DNA from 2 places in the Streptomyces sp. NPDC093097 genome. Region 1 is predicted to be linked to the other one. Evidence: riboswitches for the same ligand, from Rfam matches in the RefSeq annotation. Region 1 holds a riboswitch; the other holds the start of a gene.
What was found. Region 1 has a riboswitch for S-adenosylmethionine ahead of thrC (threonine synthase). Riboswitches for the same ligand answer to the same signal wherever they lie in the genome.
Positions count from the first base shown of each region.

Region 2: another riboswitch for S-adenosylmethionine. It lies ahead of ACIQE0_RS30200 (aminotransferase class V-fold PLP-dependent enzyme); the one in region 1 lies ahead of thrC (threonine synthase).

Region 1 covers NZ_JBIVOW010000002.1:430,311-441,224, forward strand. The annotation lists gene ACIQE0_RS04825 (MurR/RpiR family transcriptional regulator) at 1-288, shown strand, start outside; gene murQ (N-acetylmuramic acid 6-phosphate etherase) at 326-1,282, shown strand; gene ACIQE0_RS04835 (PTS transporter subunit EIIC) at 1,358-2,989, shown strand; gene ACIQE0_RS04840 (DUF998 domain-containing protein) at 3,182-4,054, opposite strand; gene groL (chaperonin GroEL) at 4,422-6,044, opposite strand; gene ACIQE0_RS04850 (cold-shock protein) at 6,475-6,678, opposite strand; gene ACIQE0_RS04855 (MoaD/ThiS family protein) at 7,141-7,419, opposite strand; gene thrC (threonine synthase) at 7,473-8,747, opposite strand; SAM riboswitch class I at 8,766-8,921, opposite strand; gene ACIQE0_RS04865 (glucosyl-3-phosphoglycerate synthase) at 9,098-10,060, shown strand; gene ACIQE0_RS04870 (trehalose-6-phosphate synthase) at 10,110-10,914, shown strand, end outside.
Region 2 covers NZ_JBIVOW010000022.1:54-10,967, forward strand. The annotation lists gene ACIQE0_RS30200 (aminotransferase class V-fold PLP-dependent enzyme) at 89-1,438, opposite strand; SAM riboswitch class IV at 1,641-1,758, opposite strand; gene trpD (anthranilate phosphoribosyltransferase) at 1,846-2,910, opposite strand; gene ACIQE0_RS30210 (ubiquinol-cytochrome c reductase cytochrome b subunit) at 3,052-4,689, opposite strand; gene ACIQE0_RS30215 (Rieske 2Fe-2S domain-containing protein) at 4,686-5,729, opposite strand; gene ACIQE0_RS30220 (c-type cytochrome) at 5,726-6,535, opposite strand; gene ACIQE0_RS30225 (heme-copper oxidase subunit III) at 6,619-7,239, opposite strand; gene ACIQE0_RS30230 (hypothetical protein) at 7,522-7,935, shown strand; gene ACIQE0_RS30235 (Ig-like domain-containing protein) at 7,966-9,243, opposite strand; gene ACIQE0_RS30240 (cytochrome c oxidase subunit 4) at 9,374-9,772, opposite strand; gene ctaD (cytochrome c oxidase subunit I) at 9,769-10,914, opposite strand, start outside.

The DNA of each region.
Region 1 (10,914 bases):
ACGGACGTCATAGAGCCGCTGCGGGTCGCCTTCGACCACGGCGCGACGACGATCGCCATCACCGGCCGCCCCGACGGCGAGATCGCCGCCTACGCCGACCACGTCCTGACCACGTCCACGGCCCGCGAGAGCGAGCTGCGCCCCGCGGCCATGTCCTCCCGCACCAGTCAACTCCTCGTCGTGGACTGCCTCTTCATAGGCGTCGCCCAGCGCACCTACGAAACGGCCGCCCCCGCCCTCTCCGCCTCCTACGAAGCCCTCGCCCACCGCCACCACCCCCATCCCTGACCCCTCCGCGCCCACCACCCCAAGGAGCCCCGCCCGTATGCCGCCGACCGATCCCCACTACGCAGCCCTGCGCACCCAGCTGGAGTCCCTCACCACCGAGGCGTTCCGCCCCGACCTCGCCGACATCGACCGCCGCCCGACCCTCGACATCGCCCGCCTGATGAACGACGAGGACGCCACCGTCCCCGCCGCCGTCGCCGCACGCCTCCCCGAGATCGCCGCCGCCATCGACGCCACCGCCGCCCGCATGGCCCGCGGCGGCCGCCTGATCTACGCCGGCGCCGGCACGGCCGGCCGCCTCGGCGTCCTGGACGCCAGCGAATGCCCGCCCACCTTCAACACCGACCCGTCCGAAGTCCTCGGCCTGATCGCGGGCGGCCCGTCCGCGATGGTCACCGCCGTCGAAGGCGCCGAGGACAGCAAGGAGCTGGCCGCCGCCGATCTGACCGCGCTCGCCGTCGCCGACCGCGACGTCGTCGTCGGCATCTCCGCCTCCGGCCGCACCCCCTACGCCATCGGCGCCGTCGAGCACGCCCGGACCATCGGCGCCCTGACCATCGGCCTGTCCTGCAACGCCGATTCCGCCCTCGCCGCGGCCGCCGAGCACGGCATCGAGATCGTCGTCGGCCCCGAGCTGATCACCGGCTCCACCCGCCTCAAGGCGGGCACCGCCCAGAAGCTCGTCCTCAACATGATCTCGACGATCACCATGATCCGTCTGGGCAAGACCTTCGGGAACCTGATGGTCGACGTCCGCGCCTCCAACGACAAGCTGCGGGCCCGCTCACGCCGCATCGTCGCGCTCGCCACCGGCGCCTCCGACCTGGAGATCGAGGCCGCCCTCACCGAGACCGACGGCGAGGTGAAGAACGCCATCCTCGTCCTGCTCGGCGGTGTCGACGGCCACGAGGCGGCCCGCCTCCTCAACGCTTCCAAGGGCCACCTCCGCACCGCCCTCCAGTCCGCCCCCGACCCCACCCACCACAGCACCTGACCCTCGCCTCACCCCGCCCCGTCCGCCGTCCCCCACCCCACCTGGCCCCATTGACCGCACAGCAAGGCACCGCCCATGAGCGAAGACAAGCACCGCGCCACCGCCGCCGCGCTCCTCCCCCTCGTCGGCGGCGCCGACAACGTCATCTCCGTCGCCCACTGCATGACCCGCCTCCGCCTGGGCATCAAGGACCGCTCCCTGGTCCAGGACGACGCCCTCAAGGCGCTCCCCGCCGTCCTCGGCGTCGTGGAGGACGACACCTACCAGATCGTGCTCGGCCCCGGCACGGTCGCCCGCGTCACCCCCGAGTTCGAACGCCTCATCACCGAAGCCCCCACACTCACGGTCACCCCCACCCCATCATCAGCCGACGAGTACCCCCGCACCCCGACCGAAGCCCCGACCACCGTCGCCCCCGCTGCCTCCTCCTCCACCACCGCCGCCGACCTGGCCGCCCAAGGCGCCGCCCTCAAAGCCCGCCAGAAGTCTCGCAACGCCACCCCCGTAAAGCTGTTCCTCCGCCGCATCGCCGACATCTTCGTGCCGCTGATCCCCGCCCTCATCGGCTGCGGCATCATCGCCGGCCTCAACGGCCTGCTCACCAACGCCGGTTGGCTGCCCGCCCTGGTCCCGGCCCTGACCGCCCTCGCCTCCGGCTTCATGTCCCTGATCGCGGTCTTCGTCGGCCACAACACCGCGAAGGAGTTCGGCGGCACCCCCGTCCTGGGCGGCGCGGTCGCCGCGGTCACCGTCTTCCCGGGCATCGCCCACGTCACCGCGTTCGGCCGGCAACTCGCCCCCGGCCAGGGCGGCGTCCTCGGCGCCCTGGCCGCCGCCCTCCTCGCCGCCCAGCTGGAGAAGCAGCTCCGCAGACGCGTCCCCGAAGCCCTGGACGTCCTCCTCACCCCCACCCTCACCGTCCTCCTCACCGGACTGGTCACCGTCTTCGGCCTGATGTGGGCCGCCGGTGAGGTCTCCACCGCCATCGGCACCGCCGCCGGCTGGCTGCTCACCCACGGCGGCGCCATCGCCGGCTTCCTCCTCGGCGGCCTCTTCCTCCCCCTGGTGATGCTGGGCCTCCACCAAGCCCTCATCCCCATCCACACCACCCTGATCCAGCAGCAGGGCTACACCACCCTCCTCCCGATCCTCGCCATGGCCGGCGCCGGCCAGGTGGGCGCCGCCCTCGCCCTCTACGTCCGCCTCCGCCGCAACCACTCACTCCGTACGACGATCCGCTCCGCCCTCCCCGCCGGCCTGCTCGGCGTCGGCGAGCCCCTGATCTACGGCGTCTCGCTCCCCCTCGGCCGCCCCTTCGTCACCGCCTGCCTCGGCGGTGCCTTCGGCGGCGGCTTCATCGGCCTCTTCAACCAACTCGGCGACGCCGTCGGCACCACCGCCATCGGCCCCTCCGGCTGGGCCCTCTTCCCCCTGGTCAAGGGCAACCACTCACTCACCACCACGCTCACCGTCTACGCCCTCGGCCTCCTCATCGGCTACGCCGTCGGCTTCGTCGCCACCTACCTCTTCGGCCTCAGCGCACAGCAGCGCACAAACCTCAACTCGCCCGCCGGCGAGCCGCATACGACCCGAGCCACCGACGCCACGCCCCACACTGCCCTCCACACGTCAGATCCGGACATCCAGACCACCCACGGCACGCAAGGCCTCCGGGTGGCCACCTCCACATCCCCCTCCGGGGACTGAGCACCGACAACCAAGACCAGAAAGCAGAACGCCGAAAGCAGGAGGCAGGAAGCAAAGGCCCCAAACAGAGAACCGGAAGCCGAAAGTCGGAAGCCAGAGCCAGAGCCAGCCGCGGCAAGCCGGCGGCAACGAGCCGGAATCCACAACTCCGCCGCACCTCACCCCGACCAGCCCACCCCCTGCCCGCCACGCTCAGGCAGTCCCCTCCCGACCGGACGCCTCCGGGCCCGCTCCCCCAGGGCCGGCCCCTTCCCCACCAGATCCGTTCCCGCGTCCAACGGGTGCGCTCCGCCATACGCGCCCGAGCCCGTCCACGTACCGCATCCAACGACCGTCCCAGCGGCCCGCCCAGCGTCGCCGCCTGCGCGCCGAGCGCCCCAACTCCGTGGCCAGCAGGGCGTACCACACGCCCACCAGCACCAGATGGGCACGCTGCGGGACACCGTGCCAGCCGGGGTGGCCGACGAGCGGGCCGACGGTGAGGATCGCGGCGGGCATCGCCATGGCCAGGACGCGCGGCCCCCAGCGGCGGACCAGCGGCATCGGCGGGCGCTGGACGACGGCGGCGCGGCTCAGGGACGCCATCGAGGCGAAGAGGAAGAAGTGGGCGAAGGCACTGGTGGCGGTGTGCCAGGGGTGGACGGCCTCGCAGCCGGACTCCACCGAGGGGGCGCAGGCCATGGGGAGGAGGACGTCGGCCAGTGAGGAGAGGCCGAGGCCGGCCAACGAGAGCCAACCCGCGCGGGCCCAACGGCCGTGGCCCATGGGCGTACTGCGGGCGAGCAGGGCGCCGGTGATGACCAGGAGGGCGCAGCCGCTCTCCAGACCGCTGAAGAGGACGCGGAACGGCTGGTCGGCGGCGTAGAGCTCGCTGACGTAGGAGTGCCGGGGATCGAGGCCGGTGGGGAGCGCGAACTCCAGCAGCCACCAGTTGTAGAGCAGGGCGGCGGCACCGAAGAGGCCGGCCGCGGCGGCCTCCCGGCCGGCGTAGCGGGTGGTGGGCGCGACCACGGGCTCGTAGACGGTGCGGGCACCGGTCCGTGTGGGGTTCGGGACGTTCGGCACGGGCGGGTCCTGTTCCGGGTGGGGGCGGGGGCCTGGGGCCTGTCCGATGGGACCTGTGCGGGCCCGCGCAGCCCCATCGGACAGGGCCCAGTGCGAAGGGTCTCCCCGGTGGGGCCCGCTCCGTTGGCGCGCCGGTCGGAGGCACGCCGAGCCGCCACCCGTCAGGCCGAACCCGTCCCCTGATGCCCATGCCCTGATCGCATGGCCCGGCCCTCGCCGCCGTGCCCTTCCGTGCGCTCCCGTCGCGCCTCTCCCCTGCTCCGCCGTCGCCACCCCGGGGGCAGGAAAAACGCCGCCGGGGCGGCACCCCCTGTGAGAGGGGTGCCGCCCCGGCGAACGGAACAGAACTCGATCAACCAGAGGTCGATCAGAAGTCCATGTCACCGCCCGGCATGCCGCCCGGAGCGGCCGCGGCGGCCTTCTCCGGCTTGTCGGCGATGACGGCCTCGGTGGTGAGGAACAGCGCCGCGATGGAGGCGGCGTTCTGCAGCGCGGAGCGCGTGACCTTGGCCGGGTCGATGATGCCCTCGGCGATCATGTCGACGTACTCGCCGGACGCGGCGTTCAGACCGTGACCGGGGGTCAGGTTGCGCACCTTCTCCACGATGACGCCACCCTCGAGGCCGGCGTTCACGGAGATCTGCTTGAGCGGGGCCTCCAGGGCCAGCTTCACGGCGGCGGCACCGGTGGCCTCGTCGCCGTCCAGCTCCAGCTTCTCGAAGACCGAGGAAGCCTGCAGCAGGGCCACGCCACCACCGGCGACGATGCCCTCCTCGACGGCCGCCTTCGCGTTGCGAACGGCGTCCTCGATGCGGTGCTTGCGCTCCTTGAGCTCGACCTCGGTCGCGGCACCGGCCTTGATGACGGCCACGCCGCCGGCCAGCTTCGCGAGGCGCTCCTGGAGCTTCTCGCGGTCGTAGTCCGAGTCGCTGTTCTCGATCTCGGCGCGGATCTGGTTGACCCGGCCCTGGACCTGCTCGCTGTCGCCGGCACCGTCGACGATGGTGGTCTCGTCCTTGGTGATGACGACCTTGCGGGCGCGGCCGAGCAGGTCGAGACCGGCGTTCTCCAGCTTGAGGCCGACCTCCTCGGAGATGACGGTGCCACCGGTGAGGATGGCGATGTCGCCGAGCATGGCCTTGCGGCGGTCACCGAAGCCGGGGGCCTTGACCGCGACGGACTTGAAGGTGCCGCGGATCTTGTTGACGACCAGGGTCGACAGGGCCTCGCCCTCGACGTCCTCGGCGATGATCAGCAGCGGCTTGCCGGACTGCATGACCTTCTCCAGGAGAGGCAGCAGGTCCTTCACGTTGCCGATCTTGGAGTTGACGATGAGGATGTACGGGTCCTCGAGCGCCGCCTCCATGCGCTCCATGTCGGTCGCGAAGTACGCCGAGATGTAGCCCTTGTCGAAGCGCATACCCTCGGTGAGCTCCAGCTCCAGACCGAAGGTCTGGGACTCCTCGACGGTGATGACGCCTTCCTTGCCGACCTTGTCCATGGCCTCGGCGATCAGCTCGCCGATCTGCGGGTCGGCGGCGGAGATGGACGCGGTGGAGGCGATCTGCTCCTTGGTCTCGATCTCCTTGGCCTGGTCCAGCAGCGCACCGGAGACGGCCTCGACGGCCTTCTCGATGCCGCGCTTGAGGGCCATCGGGTTGGCGCCGGCGGCGACGTTGCGCAGCCCCTCGCGGACCAGCGCCTGGGCCAGGACGGTCGCGGTCGTCGTGCCGTCACCGGCGACGTCGTCCGTCTTCTTCGCGACCTCCTTGACCAGCTCGGCGCCGATCTTCTCGTACGGGTCCTCCAGCTCGATCTCCTTGGCGATGGACACACCATCGTTGGTGATCGTGGGGGCGCCCCACTTCTTCTCAAGGACGACGTTGCGGCCCTTGGGGCCGAGGGTGACCTTGACGGCGTCGGCGAGCTGGTTCATACCGCGCTCAAGGCCGCGCCGCGCCTCCTCGTCGAACGCGATGATCTTGGCCATGTGAAGTGGTCCCTCCGGACTGGGGCTGGAAAACTCGGACCGCGCTGGCGCCCGCGACGGACGGCCTGCCTGCCCGGTGGTTCCTTGCCCCACCTGGCATGCGGGCCTCACCGACCCGGTCCATTCAGCACTCTCACGGGGAGAGTGCTAACGCAATGATTAGCACTCGCACCCACCGAGTGCAAGCGCCTGACGGGCGGGACCGTCACCTCTCCTCGCACGCGCCCGCGCGTGGACGCGCGTGGACGCGCGGGGCGCGCACGCGACGCAGGCCCGGCACCTGCGGGAACCCGCACCACCCCGCACCTCGGCACTTTCGCGCGGGCGCGGGCGAACGGAGGTCCACCGGAGGGGCCTGGGAACAGCAGAAGGCCCGCAACCCCGTACTGGGGATGCGGGCCTTCTTCCAACGATGCAGTCGGCCGCCGCCTCAGGCGGTGACCCGGACCATGTCCGCCTGTGGCCCCTTCTGGCCCTGCGAGATCTCGAACTCGACCCGCTGACCCTCCTCCAGGGTGCGGTACCCGTCCATCTGGATCGCGCTGTAGTGGACGAAAACATCCGCACCACCGTCGACCGCGATGAAGCCGTACCCCTTCTCCGCGTTGAACCACTTGACGGTGCCCTGAGCCATGCCTAACTCCCCTATTACTGGCCCTTGCGCAGGACCGCACTCCGCGGACCCGGGTCAGACCTCACCCCCCGGAAATGGTCCGCGGGGTGTGCGCCGGAACGCGTCGACCGCCGCTGAATGTATCTGGACCGATGCCCAGCGCAACAGGTCAATCGGACGAGAATTCTGGCGGCGAAGAAACGGCCGCATACGCTCAAATGCCGTTATTCCAGGGCAAGTCGGGCCGGGAATAAGCCACACAAACGGCAAACCGCGCACACAACTTGCGCACAAGTCGCCCCGCTCTCATATGCGTTCGGCATGTACGCAGAGATAAACGGAGGGGGATCACCCCAATGGTATCGCCTTTCACAACACGGAATTGCCCCGTCCGTTTCATACGGGCGGGGCAATTTCCGGTCACCACCCCGGCAGAGTTGGCGCAAATTCGATCCGCGCACTCCACACCGGGCGGGCGCGCATTCAGCAGCCTCCGGCCACCGCCGGGATGATCGAGACGCCCGCACCCGAAGGCGTCGGGGTCTCCAGGCCCTGCTCGAAGCGGACGTCGTCGTCGTTGACGTAGACGTTGACGAAGCGGCGGAGCTTGCCGGCGTCGTCGAGCACCCGGGCGGCGATGCCCTGGTGGTTCCTCTCCAGGTCGGCGATCACCTCGGAGAGGTTCGTGCCCTCGGCCGGGACCTCGGCCTTGCCGCCGGTGTACGTGCGCAGGATGGTGGGGATGCGGACCGTGACGCTCATGTTGCTGCCTCCAGGGGCTACGGGGATGGGGGTCGGCAGGGGCAGGGACCGGCTCAACCCGCCAGGCCGGACGCGCGGAACGCGTCCAGGTCCGGCCGGATGGTGGCGGTGGGCCCGGAGGCGACGGCGTCGAGGGTCTTCAGGCCGTCGCCGGTGTTCAGCACCACCGTGGTCAACGACGGGTCCAGGACGCCGTTCTCGATCAGCTTCCTGGTCACGCCGACGGTCACCCCGCCCGCGGTCTCCGCGAAGATGCCCTCCGTACGGGCCAGCAGCTTGATGGCGTCCACGATCTGCGGATCGGTGACGTCCTCGACCGCGCCGCCGGTGCGCCGCGCGATGTCGAGCACATACGGGCCGTCGGCCGGGTTGCCGATCGCCAGCGACTTGGCGATGGTCTGCGGCTTCTGCGGTTTGACGACATCGTGCCCGGCCTTGAAGGCCGCGGAGACCGGCGAGCAGCCCTCGGCCTGGGCGCCGAAGATCCGGTACGGCCGGTCCTCGACCAGACCGAGGGCGATCAGCTCCTTCAGCCCCTTGTCGATCTTGGTGAGCTGGGAGCCGGAGGCGATCGGGATGACCAGCTGGTCCGGCAGCCGCCAGCCCAACTGCTCGCAGATCTCGTACGCCAGCGTCTTGGAGCCCTCGCCGTAGTAGGGGCGGAGGTTGACGTTGACGAAGCCCCAGCCCTCGCCCAGCGGGTCGCCGATGAGCTCGGAGCAGAAGCGGTTGACGTCGTCGTAGTTGCCCTCGATGGCGACCAGGTCGCCGCCGTAGACCGCGGCCATCACGACCTTGCCGGGCTCCAGGTCGTGCGGGATGAAGACGCAGGACTTCAGGCCCGCGCGGCGCGCCGCGGCGCCGACCGCGCCGGCGAGGTTGCCGGTCGAGGAGCAGGAGAGGGTGGTGAAGCCGAAGGCGCGGGCGGCCTCGACGGCGATCGCGACGACCCGGTCCTTGAAGGAGTGGGTGGGGTTGCCGGAGTCGTCCTTGACGTACAGGCCGCCGGTGACGCCCAGCTCGGCGGCGAGCCGGTCGGCCTTGACGAGCTTGGTGAGTCCGGGGTTGAGGTTGGGCTTGTCGGCCACGTCGGCGGGGACGGGCAGCAGCGGCGCATAGCGCCAGATGTTGGGGGGACCGGCCTCGATCCGCTTCTTCAGGTCCTCGGGGTCACCGGTCGGCAGGTCGTAGGCCACTTCGAGCGGTCCGAAACACTCCTGGCACGCGAAGATCGGGCCGAGCGGGAAGCGCTGCCCGCATTCGCGGCAGGAGAGTGCGACGGCGGGTCCGAGAGCGACAGCGGTGGGTTCCGTTGCTTGCACAGCCATGGGAGGCGAGGCCCTTTCTCCTCATCTTCCTCACGACGCATCTCGCCGTGAGACGGATTTGGCACCTTCCCTAGCCGGGAGCCTCGCGCACGCACTGTGCTCGTGCGGCGGAGACCGACTGGAGGGTTGCCGGGGCTTCAACGGGCCGTATCCCTCTGCCCCTCTGGATGAGCGGTATGGCACTGGGACGAGCCCAGGCGTTTGTCGCGCGGCGACCCCGACATGCGACGGGCCTCCGCGTTGTTCAAGACTGTAACGGAAGGCACTGTCCGTTGAGATAGTCGTCCGGTCCGCGAGATGGATCACACGAACGGACCCCGGCCCGGGGCCCACCAAGGAGAGTTGTAGACGTGCTGGAAGAAGTGGAGCGCTGGCTGGCCCGCCGCTCCTGGTCCGCCGCGGACCGCCCGCTGGAGCGGCTGGTGGAGGCCAAACGCCAGAGCGGCCAGACGGTCAGCGTGGTGCTGCCCGCGCTCGACGAGGAGGCGACGGTCGGCGCCATCGTCGCCGCGATCCGCGCCGAGCTGATGACCGGGGAGGTGCCGCTGGTCGACGAGCTGGTGGTGCTGGACTCGGGCTCCACCGACCGCACCTCCGAGGTCGCCGCCGCGGCCGGCGCCCGGGTCGTGCACCGGGACAGCGTGCTGCCCCGGATCCCGGCGCTGCCCGGCAAGGGCGAGGTGCTCTGGCGTTCGCTGCTGGTGACCAGCGGCGACATCGTCTGCTTCGTCGACGCCGATCTGCGGGAGTTCTCCGCCGGCTTCGTCTCGGGGATCGTCGGGCCGCTGCTGACCGACCCGGAGGTCCAGTTCGTCAAGGCGATGTACGACCGGCCGCTGGAGACCGCGGCGGGGCGGTCCGCGGCCGGCCAGGGCGGGCGGGTGACCGAGCTGGTCGCCCGGCCGCTGCTCAACCTCCACTGGCCGCAGCTGGCCGGGTTCGTGCAGCCGCTGGGCGGGGAGTACGCGGCGCGGCGCTCGCTGCTGGAGCGGCTGCCGTTCCCGGTGGGCTACGGGGTGGAGCTGGGGCTGCTGGTGGACGCCCTGCACACCGTCGGGCTGGACGCGCTGGCCCAGGTGGACGTGGGCGTGCGCAAGCACCGCCACCAGGGCGGCCAGGCGCTCGGCCGGATGGCCGCCGCCATCTACCGCACCGCCCAACTCCGGCTGGCCCGCGGCCACTTGGTCCGTCCCCGGCTCACCCAGTTCGAGCGCGGCGAGGACGGCTTCGTACCGCGGACGACCCCGGTGGACACCGAGGAGCGGCCGCCGATGGCCGGAATACCCGAATACGCGGAACGGCGGGCGGCCTGAGGGATGTTCCGTACGTTTGCGCGGATCCCCGGCGGGTTAATGTCGCGACATGGTCTCCGAGCGCAGTGCGGTCCAGCAAGGTGCCGAGGTTCTCGTCGCGTCCAACCGCGGGCCCGTCTCGTACACCCTGGGAGAGGACGGTGCGCTGACCGCCAAGCGGGGCGGCGGGGGGCTTGTCTCGGGGCTCTCGGCGATCGGGCAGCCACCGCGCGGCGGCGAGCACCTCGATGAGGGGCGCCGGGCCGACGCGGTGTGGGTGTGCGCGGCGCTGGGCGACGGGGACCGCGAGGCGGTGCGGCGGACCGGCGGGCTGCTGGACACCGCGGACACCGGTGGACAGCACGTCCGGATGCTGGACATCCCGGCGGAGGTGCACGCCGCGGCCTACAACGGCGTCGCCAACTCCGTGCTGTGGTTCGTCCACCACATGCTGTACCAGACGCCGCTGGAGCCGGCGTTCGACGCGGACTTCCGCGGCCAGTGGGCGGCGTACGAGGCGTACAACGCGGCGTTCGCCGGCGCGCTCGCGGACTGTGCGGGCCCCGGGGCCGCGGTGCTGGTGCAGGACTACCACCTGACGCTGGTGCCGGGGATGCTGCGCGCGGTGCGGCCGGACGTCCGGATCGCGCACTTCTCGCACACCCCGTGGGCGCCGCCGGAGTACTTCGCGATGCTGCCCGACGACATCCAGCGGCAGGTGGTGCTCGGCATCCTCGGCGCCGACCGCGCCAACTTCCTGACCGAGCGGTGGGCGCGGGCGTTCGCCGCCTGCTGCGAGCGGGCGCTGGGACCGGACTGCACCGTGCACTGGCCGCGGCACGAGACGCCGAGCGTGGTCGCGATGCCGCCGGAGG
Region 2 (10,914 bases), on a different contig from region 1:
CACACCCGACAAGCCCCGCGCAGCGGACAGGCACGGCGGGAAAGCCGACAACGTGGGAAGCCGGGCCAAGCGCAAGCGTCACGCCGGGCTACACGAGTTCCTTGACCGCTCGGATGAATCGGGCGATGTGCTCATCGGGGGTGCCCACCCCGAAGCTGACCCGGATCGCGGCCAGCGAGCGCTCCTCGGGGGCCGCCCCGGAGGTCGCCCCGGGGGTCGCCCCGGGAGCCGCCGCAGGCGCCCCGCACTCCCCCGGGTGCCGCGGATCACTGCCGAGCAGGGTCCGGACCAACGGGTGCGCGCAGAACAGGCCGTCGCGGACGCCGATGCCGTACTCCGCGGAGAGCGCGGCCGCGAAGTCCGCGCTGTTCCGGCCCTCGACGACGAAGGAGAGGACGCCGACGCGCGGCGCATCGTCGCCGAAGAGGGAGAGGAAGCGGACCTCGGGGACGTCGGCCAGGCCCTCCCGGACCGCGGTGATCAGCTCCTGTTCGCGGGCGGCCAGGGCGTCGAAACCGGCCTCGGTGAGCGCCCGGCAGGCGGAGGCGATGGCGTAGGCGCCGATGACGTTGGGGGAACCGGCCTCGTGCCGGGCGGCGGAGGTGTGCCACTCGACGTCCAGCCCGCCATCGGCGCGCCGGGCCACCGTGCGGCTGGCACCGCCGCCGGCCAGGTACGGCGCGGCCTCCCGGAGCCAGTCGGCGCGGCCGGCCAACACCCCCGCGCCGAACGGCGCGTACAGCTTGTGGCCGGAGAACGCGACCCAGTCGACGTCGAGCCCGGCGAGGTCCACCGGGCGGTGCGGGGCGAGTTGGGCCGCGTCCAGCACGATCCGGGCGCCGTGGGCATGCGCGGCGGCCGCCAACTCCCGTACCGGCCACAGCTCACCGGTGACGTTCGACGCCCCGGTGACGCAGACCAGCGCCGCGCGGTACGGCTCGCGGTCCGCCAGCGCCTTCTCCAGGATGTCCACCGCCTGTCGGGGAGTGCGCGGCGCGTCGAGGTAGGTCACGGCCAGGTCCGCGCGGCGCTCCCAGGGCAGCAGCGCGGCGTGGTGCTCGGTCTCGAAGACGAACACCCGGGCACCCTCGGGCAGCGCGGCGGCCAGCAGGTTCAGCGAGTCGGTGGTGGAGCGGGTGAAGACCACCTGGTCGTCGGGGCGGCAGCCGAGGAAGTCGGCGACCGTCGCGCGGCTGTTCTCGAAGAGGTCAGTGGAGAGCTGCGAGAGGTACCCGGCGCCGCGGTGCACGCTGCCGTAGTACGGCGCGTAGGCGGCGACGTCGTCCCAGACCCGCTGGAGCGCCGGGGCGCTGGCGGCGTAGTCCAGCGCGGCGTAGACGGCCTCGCCGCCGGAGGCCAACGGGACGGCGACCTCACACCCCAGAACGGGCAGCGGGGCACAAACGGAACGGTCGGTGGCAGCGGTGTCGACAGACATGGCGAACTCCCGTGAGAGGTGAGCGAGTTCGCTGCGGTGGAAGCGCCCGCGTGGGCGCACCAGGGTACGGAGGCGCCACCGTCGGGCGCGGCATCACCGCAGCGTGAAGGAGAGGAAAAAGCGCGGGAAGGGGGCCGGCGGGCCCTAGCGCATTCGCTGCATCACGGAAGGACTCCCTCGAGGACCAGGATCCCTGGCGAGGGATCCGCGCTTGCCGCAGACCTCGCTGCCTGCGACCTGGTCATCACCCGGGGCACCCCGCCACGGAAGGAGGGTTGCCGGACAGCGGGCCGGGGCCTGTGTCGCTGTCACTCGTGACCTGGGCTGAATCATGCCACACGATCATCGGCGCGCAAGCCCTGGTCCGTATTCCGGGACCGGGGCCTGCGCGCCGTCTCCGCCTGCCGTCAGGCGTTGCTGGCCGCCGCCCAGTGCTCCAGGACCCGCTTGGCCGCCCCGGAGTCGATGGACTCGGCCGCCCGGTCCAGACCGTCCCGGATCCGCTCGGTCAGCGGGGCGTCGGACGGCTCCAGCGCGGCCAGCGCGGCCGCCGCGTTCAGCAGCACCGCCTCCCGCACCGGGCCGGTCTCGCCGTCCAGCAGCCGCCGGGCCACCTCCGCGTTGTACGACGCGTCCGCGCCGCGCAGCGCCGACACCGGCACCAGGCCGATGCCGACGTCCCGCGGGTCGAAGGGCTCCTCGACGACCGTGCCGTCGCGCACGATCCACACCCGGGAGGTGGCGGTGGTGGTCAGCTCGTCCAGCCCGTCGTCGCCGCGGAAGACCAGCGCCGAGGAGCCGCGCTCGGCGAGCACCCCGGCGATGATCGGCGCCATCTTGGCGTCCGCGACCCCGGTGGCCTGGGCCTTGACCCGGGCGGGGTTGGTCAGCGGGCCGAGCACGTTGAAGGTCGTGCGGATGCCCAGCTGGCCGCGGGCGGCGGCGACATGGCGCAGCGCGGGGTGGAACTTGGCCGCGAAGCAGAACGTGATCCCGGCCTCTTCGGCGACCTCCACGACCCGGCGCGGGGACAGGTCCAGATTGACGCCAAGCTTCTCCAGGACGTCGGAGGCGCCGCTGGCCGAGGACGCGGCCCGGCTGCCGTGCTTGACGACCTTGGCGCCGGTGCCGGCGACCACGATCGCCGACATGGTGGAGATGTTGACGGTCTTCGCCCCGTCGCCGCCGGTGCCGACGATGTCGACGCTGGGCCCCGGCACGTCGATCAGGCTGGCGTGCGCGTACATCGTCCGCACCAGACCGGAGATCTCCGCGACCGTCTCGCCCTTGGCGCGCAGCGCCACCGCGAAGCCGGCGATCTGTGCGTCGGTGGCCTCACCGCGCATGATCCGGTCCATGACCCAGGCGGTGTCGTCCGCGGTGAGGTTCCGGCCGTCGAGGAGGGCGTTCAGCACGGCCGGCCAGGAACGGTCCGCCACGCTGACGCCGCCTGTCGGGGTCACAACGTTCATGGTCCACGCTCCTGGATCGTCTCTTGCCTGTGCCGTCACCCTATCGACCTCCGGGCATGCCGAAGGGCCCCGTCCACAGGAATGGACGAGGCCCTCTGGGTGGCGTACTACCAGCGGTGCGCGCATGCGCGCCCGCGGGGATCAGTGGTGGCCGTGGCCGCTGGTGATCTCCTTGTACTCCTCGACGGTCGCCTTCGGGATGACGTTGTCCTCGCCGTAGTAGCCCTTGGAGAGCTTGGCGCGCAGCTTCTGCGAGCGCGTGACCTTGCGCCGGACGCCGTTCTCGTCGACCTCAGGACCGAGCTCGAGCGCCTCGGGCTGCTCGTGCTGGGTGAGAACGTGCAGCTGCTCCTGGTTGAGCGGCTCGTGGACCTCGATGAACTCACCGTGCGGCAGGCGCTTGATGATGCCGGACTCGCGTCCGTGCAGCACCTTGTCCCTGTCGCGGCGCTGGAGACCCATGCAGATCCGCTTGGTGACGATGAAGGCCACCACCGGCCCGACGAAGAACGCGATACGGACGAACCAGGTGATCGCGTTGATCGACAGGTGGAAGTGCGTCGCCCACAGGTCGTTGCCGCCACCGATCAGCATCACGAAGTACGCGACGAGCCAGGCCACACCGAAGCCGGTGCGGGTGGGGACGTTGCGCGGGCGGTCCAGGATGTGGTGCTCGCGCTTGTCGCCGCGGACCCAGGACTCGATGAACGGGTAGACCGCGATGGCGACCAGGACCAGCGGGAAGATCACGATCGGGATCAGCACACCGAAGTTGATGGTGTGGCCCCAGAAGTCCCACTCCCAGCCCGGCATGACACGCACCAGGCCCTCGGCGAAGCCCATGTACCAGTCAGGCTGGGCACCGGTGGACACCTGGTCCGGCCGGTACGGGCCGATGGCCCACACGGGGTTGATGCTGGCGACCGCGGCGATCACCGAGATCACACCGAAGACCAGGAAGAAGAAGCCTCCGGCCTTGGCCATGTAGACCGGCAGCAGCGGCATGCCGACCACGTTGTTGTTGGTCTTGCCGGCACCCGGGAACTGCGTGTGCTTGTGGTAGAAGACCAGGATCAGGTGCGCCACCAGCAGACCGAGCATGATGCCCGGCAGCAGCAGCACGTGGACGGTGAAGAACCGCGGGATGATGTCGTGCCCCGGGAACTCGCCACCGAAGATGAACATCTGCAGGTACGAGCCGACCAGCGGGATCGCCAGGATGACGCCCTCGATGAAGCGGACACCCGTACCGGAGAGCAGGTCGTCGGGGAGCGAGTAACCGGTGAAGCCGGTGAACATGCCCAGGACGAACAGCAGGAAGCCGAAGACCCAGTTGACCTCACGCGGCTTGCGGAACGCACCGGTGAAGAACACCCGCATCATGTGGACCATCATCGCGGCCAGGAAGACCAGCGCGGCCCAGTGGTGGATCTGCCGGATCAGCAGACCACCGCGCACGTCGAAGCTGATGTTCAGCGTCGACTCGAAGGCCTGGGTCATCCTGATCCCGTGCATCGGCACGTAGGACCCGTGATAGGTCACCTCGGCCATGCTCGGGTGGAAGAACAGCGTCAGGTAGACACCGGTCAGGATGATGATGACGAAGCTGTAGAGCGCGACCTCACCCAGCATGAAGGACCAGTGGTCCGGGAAGATCTTGCGCATGTTGGCCTTGGCGAGGCTGTAGATGCCCAGCCGGCCGTCGGCCCAGTCGGCGATCCGCTCGCCCCGTGGTGCCTGGCCACGGCGCGTGGTGGTCGCGGTTGTCTCGTTACTCATCCGCGCTCCCAGAAGCTCGGGCCGACGGGCTCCGCGAAGTCGCTTACGGCTTCGAGATAGCCGTCCTTCACCGTGATGTGCAGCTGCGGCAGGGCGTGACCGGCCGGGCCGAAGATCACGCGACCACCGTCAGAGAGGTCGAAGGTCGACTGGTGGCACGGGCAGAGCACGTGGTGGGTCTGCTGCTCGTACAGGCTGATCGGGCAACCCACGTGGGTGCAGATCTTCGAGTACGCCACGATGCCCTCGTGCGACCAGGCGAGTTCCTGCTTGTCCTTGATGTTCTGCGGCTGGATCCGCACGAGCATCAGGGCGTCCTTGGCGATCTTGTTGCCGAAGTCCTCGTCGGTCTCCTCCAGGCCCTCGGGCTTGGCGAAGGTGAGGGAGCCGACCGCGATGTCCTCGGGACGCAGCGGGAGGTTGGTCGACTGGTTGACCAGGCGGATGCCCTTCTTCCAGCCGGTGGTGCGCAGCTTCTTCTCGGGCAGCGGACCGAGGTCGCGCAGCAGCACGACGCCGGAGAGCGGCACCAGTGCCAGCGCGCCGAACATCGTGTTGCGGATCAGCTTGCGCCGACCGAACTGCGACTCCTTGGCGCCCTGGGCGAAGTCCGCCAGGACCTTGGCCTTGACGTCGGGGGTGGCCTCGATCGGGTGCCGCTCGTCGGCGACCTCCTCGTCCGACATCAGCGTGCGGGCCCAGTGGACCGCGCCGGCGCCGATGCAGAAGAGCGCCACGCCCAGCGTCAGGCCGAGCGCGAAGTTCAGCCCGCTGATGTGCCCGAGCGGGAAGATGTAGACGATCTTGTCGATCGGGATGGCCACGTACGACGCGATGAACGCGACGGTGGCGATCATGGACACCAGGAAGAGGAGGGCGACGGTGCGCTCGGAGCGCTTGGCGGCCCGCTCGTCGATGTCCTGCATGCGGTGCTCGTGGGGCGGCAGCCCGGGGTCGGCGAAGGGGTTGTCCGCCTTCCCTACCGCGCCCTCGTGAGCCGTCTCCCGCTCACTGGGAAGGTTTTCTTCTGTCTCACTCATGACTTCTTGGCCTTCGTAGTCCGGGCTGCGACCCAGATGGCGACCGCGACACACGCACCCAGACCGAAGATGTAGCCGAAGAGGCCTTCGGTCACCGGGCCCAGACCACCGAGTTCCATGCCGCCCGGGGTCGCGGTCTTGTCGCCGTTGACGGCGCCGAGGTACGCGACGATGTCCTTCTTGTTCTGCGAGCTCAGGCTGCCGTCACCGAAGGAGGGCATGTTCTGCGGGCCGGTCTGCATGGCCTCGTAGATGTGCTTCGGGGCCACGCCCTCCAGCGTCGGTGCGAACTTGCCGTTGGTGAGGGCGCCGCCCTTACCGGTGAAGTTGTGGCACTGCGCGCAGTTGGTGCGGAACAGCTCGCCACCCTTGGCGATGTCGGCACCCTCGGCGCTGTACTGCGACTTGTCGGGCACGGACGGGCCCGGGCCCAGCGACGCGACGTAGGCCGCGAGCTGGTCGATCTGGGCGTTGGTGTAGATGTTCCGCTTCCGCGGCACCTGGGCGCCGGGCTGCTGGGCCGGCATACGGCCGGTGCCCACCTGGAAGTCGACGGCGGCAGCGCCCACGCCGACCAGGCTCGGGCCGTCGGAGGTGCCCTGACCGCCGGTGCCGTGGCAGCTTGCGCAGCCCACGGCGAAGATCTTCTTGCCCTCCTTGATGGCAAGAGACTGGGCGGTGTCATCGGCTTGAGCCTTGTCCGCCGGCGCGAACGCGGCGTACAGCCCCCCAGTGACCGCCAGCGCGAAGAGTAGGACGACGAGCGCCGCCAGCGGATGGCGCCGTCGTGCGGAGAGCTTTTTCACGGATTACCCCGGTGTCAGGATCTTCTGCGTCGATGCTTTGGCTGTGTCTGTATCTGTCCGATATGCGAGTCCGGTCGGACCCGTTACCGAATCAGGTAGATCGTGGCGAAGAGGCCGATCCAGACGACATCGACGAAGTGCCAGTAGTAGGACACGACGATGGCCGCGGTGGCCTGCGTGTGGGTGAACCTCTTGGCCGCGTACGTCCTGCCCAGGACCAGCAGGAAGGCGATCAGACCGCCTGTCACGTGCAGTCCGTGGAAACCGGTGGTCAGGTAGAACACCGAGCCGTACGGACCGGACGAGAGCGAGAGGCCCTCGTGCTTGACCAGATCCGTGTACTCGAATACCTGACCGCCGATGAAGATGGCACCCATGATGAAGGTGATCACGAACCAGGTCCGCAGCTTCTTCACGTCGCCGCGCTCGGCGGCGAAAACGCCGAGCTGGCACGTGAGTGAGCTGAGCACCAGGATCGTGGTGTTGGTCGCGGAGAACGGGAGATTCAGCGCATCGGCGGAATGCTTCCAATACGCCTCCCCCGTCACGGACCGAAGGGTGAAGTACATCGCGAAGAGGGCCGCGAAGAACATCAGCTCGGAACTCAGCCAGATGATGGTTCCGACGCTGGTGAGGTTCGGCCGATTGACCGACGGGTGCGCGTGCCCGGTTTCTACTGTCGTTGCTGTCGCCACGACCGACATTATGTCGGTCGCTTATCCCGCCCTCACTCCGGGGGGTGCCGTTCGGTGTGTCAAGGCCATATGGCCTGCTCGTTCCCGGCGTCCCGGCGGTCGCTCGAAGGGGGGAAGCATGCGCCGCCGCTCCCCTCACGGGCCCCGGGAAAGCCGCTTCTGACGGGCCGTCGGCCGCCTGCCGGGGCCGTACGGCCTCTCCTGCCGAGGGCCCCTCCGGGAGTAGCATCGCGCAACGGTTTGATCAGGAGCCGTACCGCTACGAACGTCCGCGACAAAGGTGGAGGAACGATGCAGGCGACTGCCACGGTGCTGGTCTACAGCGACAACGCCAACACCCGCGAGCAGGTCCGACTGGCGGTCGGACGGCGCCCGGCCCCCGACGCCCCGCAGATCGAGATCCTGGAGTGCGCGACCGCCCCGGCCGTCCTGGAAGCCCTGGAGCAGGGCGGCGTCGACGTCTGCGTGCTGGACGGCGAGACCGCGCCGGCGGGCGGCATGGGCGTCTGCCGGCAGATCAAGGACGAGGTCTTCCGGTGCCCGCCGGTGCTGCTGCTGATCGGCCGCCCGCAGGACGCCTGGCTGGCCACCTGGAGCCGCGCGGACGCCGCGGTGACCCATCCGCTGGACCCGGTGGCGTTCGCCGAGGCGCTGGCCGGGCTGCTGCGTCGGCGGCGGCTCGCCCAGGACGTGGTGCCGGCCTGAGACGGGCCCTGAGCGGTCGCTGAGCGGCCCTCAGACCTGTGGGCGCAGCCGGGCGTCCGCGGCGGGGTTCTGCCCGCGCTCGGCCGCGCCTGTGGTCGTGGCGGCCTTGTTCCTGAGCGCGCTGCCGGCCCGCCAGTCCTTCCACGGCATGTTCCAGTCGCCGTAGCCGTTGTCGAACGGCGTCATGGTGTCGCCGCCGCTGTTGACGACCTTGACGACGTCGCCGACCCGCACGGTGTTGAAGAACCATTCGGCGTTGCCGGTGGACATGCCGGTGCAGCCGTGGCTGACGTTGGCGGCGCCCTGGGAGCCGACCGACCAGGGGGCGGCGTGCACGTACTCGCCGCTCCAGGTCACCCGGGTGGCCCAGTGGACCGGCAGGTCGTAGGCGTCCGAACTGCCGTCGGCGATGCCGACGGTGGAGCTGCGCATCCGCACGAAGCTCTCCTTGCCGAGCACGACCTTGACGCCGTTGCGGGTGGAGAAGCCCGGTTTGCCAGTGGTGACCGGGATGCTGTTGATGGCCCTGCCGTTGCGCAGCACCGTCATCACGTGCGCGGCGGCGTCGGTGACGGCCTCGATCCGGTCGCCGGTGGTGAGCCGGATCGGCTTGGCGGTGCCGCCGTAGACCCCTTTGGCGATCTTCAGTCCGCCAAGGTTGCTGTGGACGGCGATGGTGGCGTGGGCGGGCCAGTAGTCCCTGGGGCGGAAGTGCAGCTTCTTGGCGTCCACCCAGTGCCAGGAACCCTCCACACGGGGCGAGGAGTCGACCTTCAGGGCGCTCTCGACGACGGCCCGGGCCTTGGGGTCGGTGATCGGCTGGCTGAGCTCGGCGGTGACCGGCTGGCCGACGCCGTACTCCCCGCTCTCCGGGCCGAACTTGACCGTCAGCTGGCCGGCGACGTCCTTGGTGTTGACCACCAGGGTCTTGCGGCCCGGGGTGCCGTCCTCCTGCTCGGTGCTGACCTGCACCGTGTAGCGGCTGCCGGCGGCCAGCGGCACGGTGGTGCGCCAGTGCCTGCCGTCGGCGCTCAGTTCACCGCGCACGTAGCGGCCGGTGGTGTCGGTGGCGGTCACATCCGTGATCCGGGAGTCATGGCCCTTGAGGGAGACCTCAAGCGGCTTGTCGGGGTCGGCCTTCTGCCTGCCGTCCGTCGGGGTGTTCGCCGATATCTGGTCGGACGCGTCGTAGGGATTGGCCGAGAGGGGTTCCGACGCCGAGCCCCCGCACGCGGTGGTGCTCACCGCGAGGGGCACGAGCAGGAGGCCGCAGCTCAGCACCGTCCGGGTTCGAGGTCTGTGACTCATGCCCCAAACGTACGAAGTATCCCCTTCGGCGGCGCGCTGGAGGACTGCAAACGGGTCGGGCCCGGACACCTGTTGGGGTGTCCGGGCCCGACCCTGCGGCGCGTCGGCCGCGGTTCTCGCCTGGTGCGTACTACTGGGTGCGGTTCTCACCGTGGTAGTACTCGAAGACCCAGCCGAAGAGACCCACGAGGATCACCGGCAGGGAGAAGTACAGCAGCCAGAAGCCGAAGCAGACGCTCATGAAGGCGAGCGCGCCACCGACGGCCAGGGAGAGCGGCTGCCAGCTGTGCGGGCTGAAGAAGCCCAGCTCACCGGCGTCGTCGGCGACCTCGGCGTTCTCGTTGTCCTGTGCGCCCGCGTCGACCCGCCGGGCCGTGAAGGCCAGGTAGTAGCCGACCATGATGCACAGGCCGAAGGCCAGGAAGAGCGCCGTGGTACCGGCCGGCTCCTTCGACCACACGCCATAGACGACCGCCATGGCGAGGATGAAGACGCTCAGCCAGATGAACATCTTGCCCTGGATCTTCACTTGCCCGCCTCCTTGCCGCCGGCCAGCGCCTTGTCACCCTCGTGACCGTTGTGCAGCGCGTCCAGCGCCGCGATCTCGGGGTGGTGCAGATCGAACGCCGGGGATTCGGAGCGAATACGCGGCAGGGTGAGGAAGTTGTGCCGCGGCGGCGGGCAGGAGGTCGCCCACTCCAGCGAACGGCCGTAGCCCCACGGGTCGTCCACCTCGACCTTCTTGCCGTACTTGGCGGTCTTCCAGATGTTGTAGAAGAACGGCAGGATCGACAGGCCGAGCACGAACGAGGCGATCGTCGAGATGGTGTTCAGCGTGGTGAAACCGTCGGCGGCCAGGTAGTCCGCGTAGCGGCGGGGCATGCCCTCGGCGCCCAGCCAGTGCTGGACCAGGAACGTGCCGTGGAAGCCGACGAACAGCGTCCAGAAGGTGATCTTGCCGAGCCGCTCGTCGAGCATCTTGCCGGTGAACTTCGGCCACCAGAAGTGGAATCCGGCGAACATCGCGAAGACGACCGTGCCGAAGACGACGTAGTGGAAGTGGGCCACCACGAAGTACGAGTCGGAGATGTGGAAGTCCATCGGCGGCGACGCCAGGATGACGCCGGTCAGACCACCGAAGGTGAAGGTGATCAGGAAGCCGATCGCCCAGAGCATCGGCGTCTCGAAGGACAGCGAGCCCTTCCACATCGTGCCGATCCAGTTGAAGAACTTCACACCGGTCGGAACGGCGATCAGGAACGTCATGAAGGAGAAGAACGGGAGCAGTACCCCGCCCGTCACGTACATGTGGTGCGCCCAGACCGTCACCGAAAGGCCGGCGATGGAAATCGTCGCGGCGATCAGACCGATGTAACCGAACATCGGCTTCCGGGAGAAGACCGGAATGACCTCGGAAATGATGCCGAAGAACGGCAGGGCGATGATGTACACCTCTGGATGGCCGAAGAACCAGAAGAGGTGCTGCCAGAGCAATGCACCGCCATTTGCCGCGTCGAAGACATGGGCTCCGAACTTGCGGTCCGCCTCCAGGGCGAAGAGCGCGGCCGCCAGCACCGGGAAGGCGAGCAGGACCAGCACACCGGTCAGCAGCACGTTCCAGGTGAAGATCGGCATCCGGAACATCGTCATGCCGGGGGCGCGCATGCAGAT